Regions from separate parts of the Paenibacillus sp. Negev47 genome, predicted to be linked through region 1. Evidence: riboswitches for the same ligand, from Rfam matches in the RefSeq annotation. Region 1 holds a riboswitch; the other holds the start of a gene.
The links. A riboswitch is a leader RNA that binds a small molecule or an ion and turns the genes downstream of it on or off. The one in region 1 is predicted to bind cyclic di-AMP.

Region 1 (7,410 bases):
TTGACCCCCGTTGTTGATCACACCATGAATACGAACGGTGCTTTTCACTTGTTGCCGGAATGCATTGATTCCATTGAACGTTTGAATGACGGCATCAAGTGCATTAATGCCTTCATGTGGACTTGCAGCAGCATGTGAAGATCTGCCATGGAACTCAAATTGGACAGCGTCAATAGCCAGCGAGCTGCCTGACCTTTCATAGGCATAATATGGATGCGCCATCAGAGCGACATCGCAGTCATCGAACAAGCCTGCTTCGGCCATAGGAACTTTGGCACCACGGGTCTCCTCAGCGGGTGTACCAAACACTTTAATGGTTCCGCCAACTTCATCCAGAATGGATTTTAGCCCAACAGCAGCCCCAAGACTCATCATACAGATCAGATGGTGACCACAGGCGTGACCGATCTCCGGCAAGGCGTCATACTCACACAGTAGTGCAATGGTAGGGCCGGGTTTGGCGGCTGAATAGGTTCCAATAAAGGCTGTGTCCAGTCCAAGGATTGGAGCCTCTACAGTGAAGCCGTGATAGACCAGTTCTTCTTTAAGACGAGCAGAAGCGAGATACTCTTCATTCCCCAGTTCGGGATTGGCACCAATATATGATGAAATGGCTTTAAAACGGGAAGCATATTGATCAATAACCGTCAGGATCTGTGATTTGTTAGATGTCATTAGTAAACTCCTTATGCAAAAATGAAAATAATTCATTGATTATATCATGTTTGCTTCATTTTTTCAGAAACAAGTCAAGATTTGTAATGTCAAAATGCATTGCATAATCATGCATTGTACTTTATAATGACTCAGTCATCAACATGAGAAGCATACAAAGTATTGTAAGGGGAGAGAACAAGGTTGAAATTGATAAGTCGTTACACTATGATGCTGTTGACCTTTGTCGTTCTGCTGACGACTGCCGTTCCTGTGGCACTTGCAAGTGGGACTACAGACAATTCAAGCAGTAAAAAGCTGGTGCTGGGTACAAGTGCCGATTTTGCACCCTATGAATTCCATAAAGTGATCGATGGCAAAGATCAAATCGTTGGTTTTGATATTGCCATTGCCAAAGAGATTGCCAAAGACCTTGGCGCTGAGCTTGTCATTGAAGATATGGGCTTCGACGGACTCCTGCCTGCATTGCAGAGCGGTCGTGTGGATCTGGTCATCTCGGGAATGACACCAACCGATGAACGGAAGCAAAGTATTGATTTTTCCGACACCTATTACAAGTCCAAACAAGTAATCATGGTTCGCAGTGCGGATAAAGACAAATATCCGACGATGGCAGAACTGGAAAACGAAAAAATTGGGGTGCAAAAGGGCTCCATTCAAGAGACGATTGGACAGAATATTCCAGGGGCGAAGATTACTGCGCTCGATAAAATATCTGATATTGTGTTGCAGTTACAGACCAATCGTGTAAATGCAGCCATTGTTGAAGATACCGTTGCTGCGGGATATCTGGACGATGTGATTGCTCTTGCTCCTGCTGTGCCTGATGAAGAGCAGGTAGAAGCAGCAATTGGAATCCGTAAAGGGAATACAGAGTTGCTAAGTGCGGTAAATGGAACGCTCGAGCGCTTGAAAAGTGAAAATAAGATCGAACAAATGGTCACAGACGCCAGTCTCCTGATGGCTGATAAAGTGAACAAATCACAAAATATATTTGAAGTGTTCTGGCAATACAAGAGCTTCTATGCAACAGGTGTAGGATACACGCTCCTGTTATCTGCACTTGGTGTAATATTTGGGGTGATCATCGGATTGATCATCTGTTTGTTCCGTCTGCATGATGTAGCCATTCTGCGTTGGATTGGAACAGCGTATGTCGAAGTCATTCGTGGTACTCCGATGCTAGTGCAATTGATGATTATCTATTACGGATTGGCCCTGACATTTGGTATTAATTTTAGTCCCCTTCAGGCAGGTATTATCACACTTTCTATTAATAGTGGTGCCTACCTTGCGGAAATTTTCCGTGCAGGTATTCAAGGGGTGGATCGTGGTCAATTGGAAGCAGCTCGCTCCCTCGGAATGGGCAGAGGTGCAGCCATGCGCTACATCATTTTGCCACAGGCTTTCAAGGCCGTATTGCCGGCAATTGGTAATGAATTCGTGACGATCATCAAGGAATCCTCCATTATCTCTGTTATCGGTATGGTGGATATTATGTATCAGGCAAGTGTGGTCAAAAACATTACGTATCAAGGATTGAGTCCGTTTCTCATTGCGGCAGCCATTTACTTTGTATTGACGTTCATTTTGTCCAAGCTGCTGGGACGACTGGAAAGGAAGTTGAGTGCAAGTGATAGACGTTAGACAATTACACAAATCTTATGGAAATAACGATGTGCTTAAGGGCATTAACGTGACGATTGGCAAAGGCGAGGTTGTCGTGGTTATCGGTCCTTCCGGTTCGGGTAAAAGTACATTCTTGCGTTGTCTGAACCTGCTGGAACAGCCTACCTCGGGAGAGATAGATTTTGAAGGCGTGTCAATCACCGATCCGAAGCACAACATCAATGCGACTCGTGAAAAAATGGGGATGGTGTTCCAGCATTTCAACCTGTTCCCACACAAAACGGTACAGCAAAACATTACGATTGCTCCAATTAAAGTGAAGAAGCAATCCACGCAGGAAGCGGAGAAAATTGCTGCTGATCTGCTTAACACTGTGGGCTTGTACGATAAAAAAGATACATTCCCGAATCAGCTGTCCGGTGGACAGAAGCAGCGGATCGCCATTGCAAGAGCATTGGCCATGCAGCCGCATGTAATGCTGTTTGACGAGCCAACTTCGGCTCTCGACCCCGAGATGGTCGGTGAAGTACTCGATGTCATGAAACGTCTTGCAGAAGGCGGGATGACCATGGTCATCGTGACGCATGAGATGGGTTTTGCACGTGAAGTGGGAGACCGGATCTTGTTCATGGATGGCGGGGTTATTGTGGAAGAAGGAACACCAGATGAGGTGTTCGGAGCACCCAAAAATCCACGGACACGTGATTTTCTTGCTAAGGTACTCTAAATTCACAGATCAAATAGCGTTGCTGACTTTATGTCGGTAACGCTATTTTTTATGCGTAATAAACATTAATAGAGTCGAAAAGTAACTTTTCTGTAACTTAATCTTAAGGAATCGATGCATCTGCCATTTCGTGATTATCCAGTATTCTTACAGATGATGATGCGCTGAAAATCATTTGGTAAGAATTACTACAAGTTCAGGTTACAAAATTGTGATATATTGAACTCTGCCGAAACTTCCGGACAGGGAGTGCGGGGATGTAACGATGCAGATTGTGCAGGGGAAGATCGATAGCACACTGCTTGGGGTGAATTAGGGGTACATAATGTTTCAGATGTAACGAAGAACCTATAGGGTGGGCTCCTCATCCGAATCCGACAACTAACTTCGCAGGCACAATGAGGGAGGAAGACCATGATTAACAAGAAACGTATAGCCAAAACAGCAGTAGCATTATTGACAACAGCAATGCTTATTCAAGCCGTTCCGGCTCACGCAGATTCAGTTCATGTGGCCAAAGAGGGAGATACCTTCTACACCTTATCGAAACAATATGGAGTAGCACTTAACACGTTGGTTAAAGCAAATAACGACATTTCGCCTTACAACATTTATGGTGGTTTGAAAATTACAATCCCCGGCAAAGCAAACAAAGTTGCTGCTGCCGCTACGGAAAGCAAGGCTCAAGCGAAGACGGTTACCACAGCAAGCTTGGACGTTAACGCAGATAACAAAGTGGTTCAAGCCTGGGGCAAAACGTTTGATTACAGTAAAGCAGTCAATGTGAAAGCAACGGCATACTCTGCAGATCCGTCCGAAAATGGAGGATGGGGTGCTGTGGATTACTTCGGTAATGATCTTGAACTGGGTACGATTGCAGTTGATCCAAGTGTGATTCCACTCGGAACCAAAGTATTGGTCACAGGTCACAGCCATCCGGGATTGCCCAAACAGGCTTTTGTAGCCACAGCACGTGATGTTGGCGGTGCAATCAAGGGTCACCGGATTGATATCTTCATTCCTGGTAGCAAGCAGTCCGTAAGCAAATTTGGTTTTCAGGATATCGAGCTCTACATTCTGAAGTAGACATCAAACTACATCTAATGAATTCAAACAGGGTGTCTGTCAGTCGCTAACTTGCGATTGAACAGGCACCCTTTTAACATTCGCAATCATTTCCTTTTACGGATCATGGACACCCTAATCTTTGGCCTTAGGCAATCCCAACATTTCGTCCAATGTGACGAGTTCATATCCGCGGTTACGCAGTTCCTCAATGACTTCGGGCAAAGCCTCAATCGTGCCGTTCAGGTTAGAGCCCACACCGCCTCCTGCATGCTGCAGAACGATGGAACCAGGTTTCACGGCAGATAGGATATTTTCTTTCACCTTTTCTTTGGAGAGGCCTTTCCAGTCCAGGGAGTCAACATTCCAGTTCACAATGCTATAATGCTGTCTGGCAGCCCATTTCAGCTGTTCCTCATTAATGTCTCCGTAAGGTGGCCGTATCATTTTAGGGGTATATCCCGTGAGGTGGTGAATAATATCCCCGGTATGTAAAATTTGTTTGCGAAAGGCATTCATCGACAGCTTACTGAATTCCGGATGATTATAGCTGTGATTGCCAACGATATGTCCTTCCTTAACCATGCGTTTCACCAGATCCGGATGTTTCTCAGCACGACTACCCACGATGAAGAATGTAGCTCTGACTTTGTATTTTTTCAATACATCCAGCACTTGCGGAGTAAATCGTGGATCGGGCACATCATCAAAAGTCAGGGCAACCTGCTTGGTTGAAGGACCATTGGTTTTGAACGTATCGGCATATTTTTGACGTAATTGTCCCAATGTCAGTTGCTCTTCTTCCGCGGAATCTGAACCTGATACCGACTCACTTGGCGGGCTTGAAGCATCCCGAGATGAAACTGGAGCATGATATCCTCCGAGAAAAATAACGAGAACCATCAGCATAATGAGGCGTACGCGCATAATAACGGCCTCCTTTTCCAAAATGACGTTCTCCTTGGTATGCCCGGGGTATCCATAAGTTATGCGTAGTGTGAGAATTTTCATTGCCGATTCATCTCATGAAAGCCATAATTCCTCCATATATAACATATAGAGAAGGATAGGTGGATGACTATGAGTACATATGATTTGAAATCGATACGTTTACAGGTGATTGAAGCAGGAGAGGATAAGGTTTTTCTCGTTACCGGAGGAAAGGCGCATATTGGCGCTGTAGCCACGTTCTATGTGGATCATGAGCGGGTTAGTGGGACTACGGTACATATTCCGGGTCATAAGGAACAAGAGCTCTGTGAGCGGCTTGCCCGAAAGGCTACCCTGCAGCTGAAAGTAACCGTTACGGTAATGATGGGTATCCATTTTGATTCCATTACACGGATGCAGATCGACGAAATCGTGCAAACTGCAGAGAGGTTGATGGAGGATCATCTGAACAAAGATAAAGAGTCTTCCTGACATAAGGGCAATCGCATGTTTTGATTTTATTTAATAAAATTGAAACGAGTTGTAGATTGTTACGTATGTATAATTATATACGATGTAATATCGACTAGGAGGAGTACCATAATGTCCATTTTCAAACGATTGCGTGATTTAACAATGTCTAACGTTAACGCCATTATTGACAAGGCAGAAGATCCAATCAAGATGACGGACCAATATATCCGTGACATGCAAGAGGATCTCGAGGATGCGGAGAAAGCAGTAGCCGCACAGATCGCCATTGAGAAGAAATTCAAGCAGTTGTTCGAAGAGCAGGAAGCTCTTGTGAAGAAACGTGAAGAACAGGCGCACACGGCGGCACGTGCTCAGAACCTGGATCTGGCTCGCCGGGCTCTGGAAGAGAAAAAGGTTGCCGAAGAGAAGATGGCTGAGTACAAAACCAGCTATGATCAGAACAAGGCTTCTGCAGATAACCTGCGTGGCAAGCTCGACGAGATGCGTAAGCAGTTGACTCAAATGAAGAACAAACGCGAAACATTGGTAGCCCGCTACAATGCAGCAAAAGCCCAAACGGAAATCAATAAAGCGTTGAATGGATTTGGCTCGGATACGGCAAGTGCCGGCATGAAGCGTATGGAAGAGAAAATGATGCAAATGGAAGCTCAAGCTGAAGCAAGCAACGAGATGTCATCCAAAGGCAAGTCGCTTGATGAAGAGTTCGAGAAGTTGGGTAAAGACCAGGCTGTTGAAGACGAACTGGCAGCATTGATGAAACAGTACGATAATAAGAACTAACACCTTGGTTGTCAGCAGGGTTAACCAGCGGAGGAGAAGAGCGTTTCTCCTTCGCTTTTAAATGCGGTTCATGTTGATATGTGGGGGCTGTGTAAATGGATTTGAACATTTTGGCGATGCTTGTCTGGACCGGTTCTGGTTCGATTTTGCTGTTTGTTTTGATGTATGTTGATTCACTGTTCACGAAATATAAGGATTTTGCTGAAGTTAAGGCTGGCAATATGGCAGTTACTACACGTATGGTGATGAAATTATTTGCGCAAGGGTATGTACTCGCTACGTCCATTTCTACGGCTGGTCATCTAGGAGAAGCACTGTTGGTCTCCGTTGTATCCTTTATCATTTTGTTGATTCTGGAGAGTGTCGTACACTTTATGATTCGCAAATGGGCCACTTTGGATCTGGATACCGGAATTCAGCAAGGAAAGACAGGATACGGGTTGTTCTCTGGCGCTTTACATATCGTAGGCGCACTGATTATTGCAGCTTGTTTATAAGATAAGGAACAGGAGTAATTCTCATGAGTGTATGGAAACGTATTAAAGGAATACTAACGAAACCTGAACCGCCGCAGGCAGAGAAAACCATGCTACAGCTTGCACCTGGTGATATCTGTGAGGTTTCTCTGGTCACTTATGAAGTCGTTGGTCGGGTACAAAATCGGGCTCGAAATGCAGTTGTGCTTACGCTGCAGGATGGTACCGCCTTTCGTTATTTGCATATTGAAGAGCGGGAGATCACGCGTTATGCCTTATATACACCTATTGATGGCAGGCTTGATGCGCCTGATGAGGTGCCTACATTACTCGATCTGGATGGCCGTGCATATCATTTGGAGGAAGAATATGGAGGCATGGTATCCACGGCAGGCAGAACTCCCTATGGCCAGGCTGGAGAACAATTGGTATGGCAGTATCAGTCTGATGATAATATGCTTCTTCGTGTGGAGTGGCAAGACAGAAGATTTACACTGTATGAGGGTGAGTCCATTCTTCCTGCGGATATCAAAGTGATTCGTTCGAGCTAGGAGAGGTTCCAATGAAAAAACGCTTGGCACATGGATTAAAATTAATGCTGGTCCTCAGCCTTGTGATGTCTCTGTTGTCCGC
Region 2 (7,410 bases), 2.4 Mb from region 1:
TTCCCATAAATGTCCGCTTTTTGTCAATAGAATCCTTGGAATTTATTGTTTTAAAAATGATAAATCATATATTGTGTTATTTAATGTATCATTTTAAGTTAGGTATTCACAGGGTATAGGGGAAGATTATATATTACTATATATAAATGATTACACAGATCGGCTCTATCCGGAAAAGAGGGGATCAAAACTAATGATATGCAGTTCATGACTAAACATGACGAGAATATGCGATTTTTGAGGAAAATGCCTGGCTGAAAAAGAAGCATTAAAAAATACTTTACTTTTAGATCTAAACCCGGTATAATCAATTCTGTTGCCGATTATTTACGACATGCGGTCGTGGTGGAATGGCAGACACGCTATCTTGAGGGGGTAGTGGGCGTATGCCCGTGGAGGTTCGAGTCCTCTCGACCGCATCATATGAACGATTAAGAAGAAGCTTTCCTTTATTGGAAAGCTTCTTCTTTTTGTCTTTTCGACCATTATGACATCAAGTTAGAAAAAAGGCCATCCATTACCGAGGCGATCGTGCTTACCTTCCGGTTACGGGTGGCCTATGTATTATTTTTGAAGCAAGTTCTTGATATCTTCTTCAATCTTGTCGGGTGTTGTTTTGGGAGCATAACGTTTCAGTACCTGTCCGTTCTGATCCACAAGGAATTTGGTGAAATTCCATTTGATTGCTTTGGAGCCGAGCAGGCCAGGAGCTTCCTTGCTTAGATGCTGGAAGAGAGGATGAGCGCTTGAGCCGTTCACATCAATTTTCTCGAACATAGGGAAGCTCACGCCATAATTCATCTGACAGAACTCTGCAATGTCGTCCGAAGAGCCTTTTTCCTGTGCAAATTGGTTGCTTGGAAAACCCAGAACTTCAAACGGAGCATCCTGAAACTTGTCTTGTAGTTCTTGCAGACCTTTGAATTGAGGAGTGAGGCCACATGAGCTAGCCGTATTCACAATCAGTAGCACTTTGTCACGGTAGTCGGACATTTCAACTTCTTGACCGCGAAGAGTATTCACTTTGTAATCGTAGATTGTCATCTAAATCGCCTCCATTATATAATCTTATACCCCTTATTATATTGGTTGCAATTAAATAATACAAAACTAATATGGTGTTAAAAGAATCAAAACAGGCAAGTTGTGCAGAATACGTGAATGAATTGCGATGTGATTTTCGTCAGAGTGAGAATTAGATAGACTTGAAGAGATAGATAGAGTATAACCTTGTTGTAAGCGCTATTATGTATGGGTATTGGCGAAAATCTGCCGATTCGGTGATCTGTGCGGACTTTACACCGTCATGGCGCGGGTGTATGATTCATAACGTAATTTCAATTTAAACTAAATTGTACTTGAAAAACGAAACAAACGATAATATCGCTCGATCTTACTTTAAGATATACGAACGATGTTTTAATCGCTGAGTTTCCATTCATTGATGAGTGGGAAACGGGGGAACCAACGGAATGCGCTGTCCAGGACAGTGGGCATTCATGGGGTGAATTTTCCGGTGACAGCCGGAAATAGGGCGACTCTCGCGCCCGAATCCGTCAGCTAACCTCGTAAGCGTTAAAGGGAGAGGCAACAAGCCGTACGCTGGTTCATGGTGTTTTCGCCATGGATTATTTAAGAAGCGTTCGGGAGGCCTTGGTCCCCCACGCTTCTTTTTTGTTGTCTTTTCACGCCAAGGGAGGAACGAATGATGGATACTGAGATGATCTTAGTGACTGCTCCAAATGAAGCAGGACGCAAATTTATCAAATTGCTAATGTACAAAAAAATGCCGTTTGCCGTTCTAACCAACAGTGCAGGGGAAGAGCGTAGACTCCGTAGAATCGGGGTAGAGCATGTCATTCGCATGAACACGGCTGCAGCTCAAAAATGGTTTTTGCCGCAGGGCAGCGTAGGCAATGTGTTTATTTTCGAAAACAGCCTGAATCTGACCTGTCGTTATTTGCAAATCTGCCGTTCATGGACATCGAAGTCCCTGTGCGTCATTACGGAACAGAGTCATCCAAAGGGCATCTATCGGGGGATGGGCGCAGACCGAATTGTATATTCACTCAATGGGGAAGTCGGCTTTCTCCTGAATGGTTAGTGCGCTAGCTTGATAGCTTGTGATTGCTCCGGTGTAAGGGGCCTGTTATAATTGAATATATCAATAAACGGAAATTTGAGGAGACTCATGCTTGATGGTGGGTCTTCTTTTTTATGGTTTTTAGAGGTAGTTCAAAAAGTCCGCTTTTGATTACGAAGGATGCCTGGCGGCATCCTCAGCATCGAATATGAAATTCAGCCGAATAAGAATATGCTTACGAAGTATGTTTCCTTCGGAAACACTGTAGTTGCTCACGTAGTTTTCCCTACGCTCCGCTACTCCATTTCTAGCTTCATTCCATCTTCTCGGTACTGAAAACCAGACTTTTTGAACACGACTTTTAAATTAGGATCAGGAATCGCCTGTGGCTTACAAGGAGGAATTGGCGTGCCGGATGTAGGTGGAATAAAGTGGTTGTTTTTTGATGTTGGAGATACGCTGGTGGACGAATGGGAGCCGGTTGATGATATTATCGGACAGTTCGTCCGTGAAGCATGCGCTTTGGGGTATCCGGTGCAGATTGAGGCGGTACGAGAACTGTTCACGAACTGTTACCAGAATTATGAGCAATGGCCTATGAGAGTGGCTATTCGAACATTCATTGGAGACGAGAAGCACCAAAAACAGATTCAGGACAAGCTGAAGTTTCAAAAAGATCTTGAACGTCCTTTTCCTTCAGCGGATTCGGTTCTTGAGCACTTGTCGAAGCATTATCGCATTGGCATTATTGCCAATCAAAGTCCTGGAACGGAAGAGAGACTGGAGAGCTACGGGTTGCGGAAGTATGTTGATGTTCTGGCCTGTTCGGCTGAAGAAGGGGTGTCCAAGCCAGACCCTGAGTTATACGCTGTAGCCTTGAAGCAGGCCGGTTGTGAACCAGAGGAAGCCGTCATGATCGGGGATCGGATCGATAACGACATTATTCCTGCTCGGAAGCTGGGCATGCGTACGATACGGATTATGCAGGGTTACGGGAGATTCCAGCCGGAACTATCGGATGACGAACGTGCAGATTGGACTGTTGATTCATTGGATAAGCTCCTGCCGTTATTGGTGCCAAACCAGGATTAGATGATTGCGTACGAGAGATTCTACTATAAATGAAAACACGTTGCTGTATAGCAACAATAAAGGCTGATCAACTTGGGTATAGAATACCGGAGTCGATCAGCCTTTTTAATATTTAGTCATTTAGAATGAGATTAGAACAACCGGATCGTCTGAATGATCAGATATACATTTAGCACAACGATAATAGCGGCAATGACCCATGAGATGATTTTGAGCCATAATTTGTTGGCGAATGCACCCATGCTTTTTTTATCACTCGTGAACATCACCAGGGGGATGACAGCAAAAGGTAATTGAAGAGACAGCACGACCTGGCTCAAAATGAGCAGTTCTTCTGTGCCATGTTCTCCTGCGATGGCTGTAACAATTACAGCAGGGATGATGGCGATCAGACGTGTGACCAGTCTACGCAGCCATGCTGGAATTCGAATATTCAGGAAACCTTCCATGACAATCTGCCCAGCGAGTGTACCTGTAAGAGTAGAGTTCTGACCTGATGCCAACAGCGCCACACCGAAAAGGATACTTGCAACAGTAGTACCTAATAGAGGTGTCAGCAGATGATAGGCATCAGCGATCTCCGCAACCTGCGTCATGCCGGCACTGTGGAATACAGCGGCAGATACAATCAGAATGGCCGCATTGATGAACAGAGCCAGTGTCAGCGCGATTGTAGAATCCATGGTCGAGTACCGAATGGCTTCTTTTTTACCCTGCGGTGTCTGTTCGATCTGACGGGTCTGTACTATGGAAGAATGCAGGTATAGATTATGCGGCATCACGGTTGCTCCGATAATACCGATGGCGATATAGAGCATGGCCGGGTTTTGCAAAATCTCGACATTGGGTACAAAACCATGGAGAACGCCGCCCATATCCGGCTTCGCCAGAAACAGGTCGATGCCGAAACAGAGGGCAATGGTCGCCATCAGCACAATGACGAGAGTTTCCAGAGCGCGGAAGCCTTTGTTCTGCAGTACAAGGATCAATAGTACATCGACTGCGGTGATGATAACGCCGTATAACATAGGAATGTTAAATAACAGCTTTAACGCGATGGCAGAACCAATGACTTCTGCCAGATCGGTGGCTGCAATGGCAAGCTCACACAGAATCCATAACATCATGACGACAGGCATGCTGAAGCGTTCGCGACAGGCTTGAGCCAGATCCCGTCCAGTGACAATTCCGAGCTTGCCAGCCAATGATTGAAGTACAACGGCCATCAGGTTCGAGAGCAGGATGACGGATAACAAGGTATACCCAAACTGTGAGCCGCCTGCGATATCTGTTGCCCAGTTGCCGGGGTCCATGTAACCTACGGCAACGAGGTACCCTGGGCCTACAAAAGCGAGGAATTTCTTCCACCATGCAGCATTCTGCGGGACTTTCATCGAGCTATGTGCTTCTCCAAGAGAAGGGGCCATGCCCGCAGTAGACAATGATTCACTTGAAGGCGCGTTGAACGGATTTTTTTTACTCATACGATAATCACCTGACTTTAAAATTATTGATTTTGAAATATTGATGCGGGACGAACCGCTCATGATATATCTAAATTTTTATGTTTATTGTTACATTGTACTCCTTCAATTATTTTTGTCTAGTGCAACTTTTGTGTATCAGGACAAAATTTCGAATGAAGCTTAAAAATGCTCTTTCGTACATTACCCAACCTCAGGAAAAATACAGCGATGGAAGCTAATATGCATGAAAATGATAAAGATGTAAAAGCTGATAAAGATATAAAATGCGTTTCAAAATGAGCCAGAAGTTTAAATTGAAATGAAGGCAGTTAAAACTATATGGATAAGGGAGAGATTCTTAATGGAAGCTTTATATACAGCAGTAGCGACAGTAAAAGGTGGACGTACAGGTTCGGTGACTTCTTCGGATGGCGTGCTCAAGCATGATCTGAAAATGCCAAAAGAGCTTGGTGGTTCCGGTGGTGAAGGTACCAACCCTGAGCAACTCTTTGCCGCTGGATATGGAGCATGTTATGAAAGTGCCCTTGCCAATGTAGCACGTAAAGCAGGTGTGAAATTGGAGAATGTGGTCGTTACAAGTAACGTATCCATTGGTAAAGACCCCGCGGATGACGGTTTCCAGCTGTCTGTTCGTCTGGACGTGAGCATGCCTGGTGTGGATCACACTCAAGCAGAGGATCTGGCCCGCAAGGCACATGATTTCTGTCCGTATTCCAAAGCAACACGCGGCAACATTGATGTTGTATTAAACGTAGTCTAAGACCTGACTCCCGGTAGTAACGGGAGAAGTTATAGAGCAGGGTATCCTGGATACCTGATGTTCAAATACAGAGCCCTGCTGGCAATCGGCAGGGTTTTGTGATGGTTATAATACATGAACATGATGCAGGAGATTAGATATCAGATCTCGTACTATTTTACATAATTGCAATCCCACTTGATGCTACACATTCCTTAAAGGGGGAACAAAGATGAGTATTGAAGAGATGATTGAGCGGCGATTTGTATGTACGAAATGCAGGGGGACGGATTGTAACATTAAGGAAGTTTCCATGTCAGGAGCAGGCCTGAGCAAAATGTTTGATATCCAGCATAACCACTACCTGTTCGTGGCCTGTTCCTCCTGCGGGTATGTTGAAGTTTTCGATCCGGATGTCTTGAAAGGGAAAAAACAGGGGCAGGTGGGGACAATTCTGGATATTCTGTTTGGCGGGTAGACATGCGTGAGTTGACATTGAACTGAATTTTCTTTAATATGACTTAGTACTGAGTAGTGTCATTGCATGAACCAAATTTGAATTAAACAGGTGATATCCATGTCTTATAGACCGCGTATTGCAGATTTAGAATTAGCTTATGGTAACAAGGAAGACGGATTGTATGAATTTAAAATGAAATTGGTAGACGGTACAAAATGCCGTGTATTCTACTCCCGTTCTCCGGAATGGAAAATGACCACTATCAGCCGTCTGCAGAAAACGCCTTGTCCAGTATGTCGCAAAGATTTCATTTGCAAATGTATGGACCAATGGGCAACTGACCTGCATCAACAGATGATCGATGACCAATGGATGGATAAGGCAGTTACGGAGTAATTGTCGGACAGATACGAGCGTGGGCACAATGCCTGCGCTCTTTTTCTTTTTATTTCCTATCAATAAAATATGGCATTAGTGAACAAGATGGCTCAGAGTGGGTAAGTTACTCTAACCGTAACAATAGGAGGCAGCCAATATGACAGCAAATCAAACGGATGTGCATCAGGGACATCCCATCGTACTGGTGGATGGCGTCTGCCACTTCTGTCAGGGATTAACCAAGTGGATTATCAAGCGTGACCCGGAAGGGAAATATCATTTTGCTTCGCTCCAATCCGATGTAGCCAAGGAATTGCTGGAGAAAGGCAATCTGTCGACAGACAGTATGGACACCTTTGTGCTGATCGAAAATGGAAAATACTATACACGTTCGACCGCCGCGCTGCGATTGGCCAAAGGTCTGAAGTTTCCTTATCCGTTGTTATATGTGTTTATTATCGTTCCGAAATTTATTCGTAATGCAATCTACAACTGGGTTGCGCGTAACCGTTATCGCTGGTTTGGCAAGGACGAAGCGTGCATGTTGCCTACCCCAGAGATCAAAGATCGATTTTTGTGATTAATAACGGAAATAATTGGGTAATGACAATAGATCATATCTAATTTGGGAGGACAACAACTTGAAGAAGTGGACTACATTATTTATCGGGGCATTATTAGCAGTAAGCTTGGCAGCATGCGGTAACGACACAGATAATACGGCAACGCCGCCAGCGACTAACAACGAAACGACTAACGAGGGCAATACACCTGCAGAGCAGGAGACAAAGATTCCTACCCTGGACGAATTGATTACCAAAACCAATGCAGCTACGAAAGACATAAAAAGCTTCACAACTGAAGCAAACATTGATCAGAATCTGAAACTGGATGCTGGTGAACAGTCCCAGGATCAACAGGTTAAAACATCGCTCAAGATGGATATTATCAAAGATCCAATGATGATCTATCAAGAGATGAATATGGAAATGTCGGGACAGGAAGCTCAGAACGTGAAGCAGTATATCACTTCGGACAAAATCTACTCCCAAGTTGGAGATCAATGGGTTGCGATTCCTGAAGCTCAAACGACTGAATTGATTGAGCAGATGAAAGCAAGCATGAATCCCGAAGGTGAATTGGAGCAATTCAAAAAGATCGAAGAAGATAC

Region 2: another riboswitch for cyclic di-AMP. It lies ahead of AC4G47_RS23215 (HAD family hydrolase); the one in region 1 lies ahead of AC4G47_RS12395 (3D domain-containing protein).

What each region holds. Positions count from the first base shown of each region.
Region 1 is NZ_CM177754.1:2,690,211-2,697,620, forward strand. It holds gene AC4G47_RS12380 (M20 family metallopeptidase) at 1-675, opposite strand, end outside; gene AC4G47_RS12385 (ABC transporter substrate-binding protein/permease) at 886-2,322, shown strand; gene AC4G47_RS12390 (amino acid ABC transporter ATP-binding protein) at 2,309-3,031, shown strand; cyclic di-AMP (ydaO/yuaA leader) riboswitch at 3,249-3,443, shown strand; gene AC4G47_RS12395 (3D domain-containing protein) at 3,446-4,117, shown strand; gene AC4G47_RS12400 (polysaccharide deacetylase family protein) at 4,232-5,023, opposite strand; gene lpdD (prenylated flavin chaperone LpdD) at 5,177-5,518, shown strand; gene AC4G47_RS12410 (PspA/IM30 family protein) at 5,630-6,301, shown strand; gene AC4G47_RS12415 (DUF350 domain-containing protein) at 6,397-6,798, shown strand; gene AC4G47_RS12420 (DUF4178 domain-containing protein) at 6,822-7,328, shown strand; gene AC4G47_RS12425 (DUF4247 domain-containing protein) at 7,340-7,410, shown strand, end outside.
Region 2 is NZ_CM177754.1:5,126,259-5,133,668, reverse strand. It holds tRNA gene AC4G47_RS23225 (tRNA-Leu) at 337-419, shown strand; gene AC4G47_RS23220 (glutathione peroxidase) at 565-1,044, opposite strand; cyclic di-AMP (ydaO/yuaA leader) riboswitch at 1,415-1,590, shown strand; gene AC4G47_RS23215 (HAD family hydrolase) at 1,706-2,104, shown strand; gene AC4G47_RS23210 (HAD family hydrolase) at 2,492-3,175, shown strand; gene AC4G47_RS23205 (Nramp family divalent metal transporter) at 3,307-4,602, opposite strand; gene AC4G47_RS23200 (organic hydroperoxide resistance protein) at 5,003-5,422, shown strand; gene AC4G47_RS23195 (zinc ribbon domain-containing protein) at 5,634-5,879, shown strand; gene AC4G47_RS23190 (hypothetical protein) at 5,979-6,257, shown strand; gene AC4G47_RS23185 (thiol-disulfide oxidoreductase DCC family protein) at 6,397-6,819, shown strand; gene AC4G47_RS23180 (DUF6612 family protein) at 6,881-7,410, shown strand, end outside.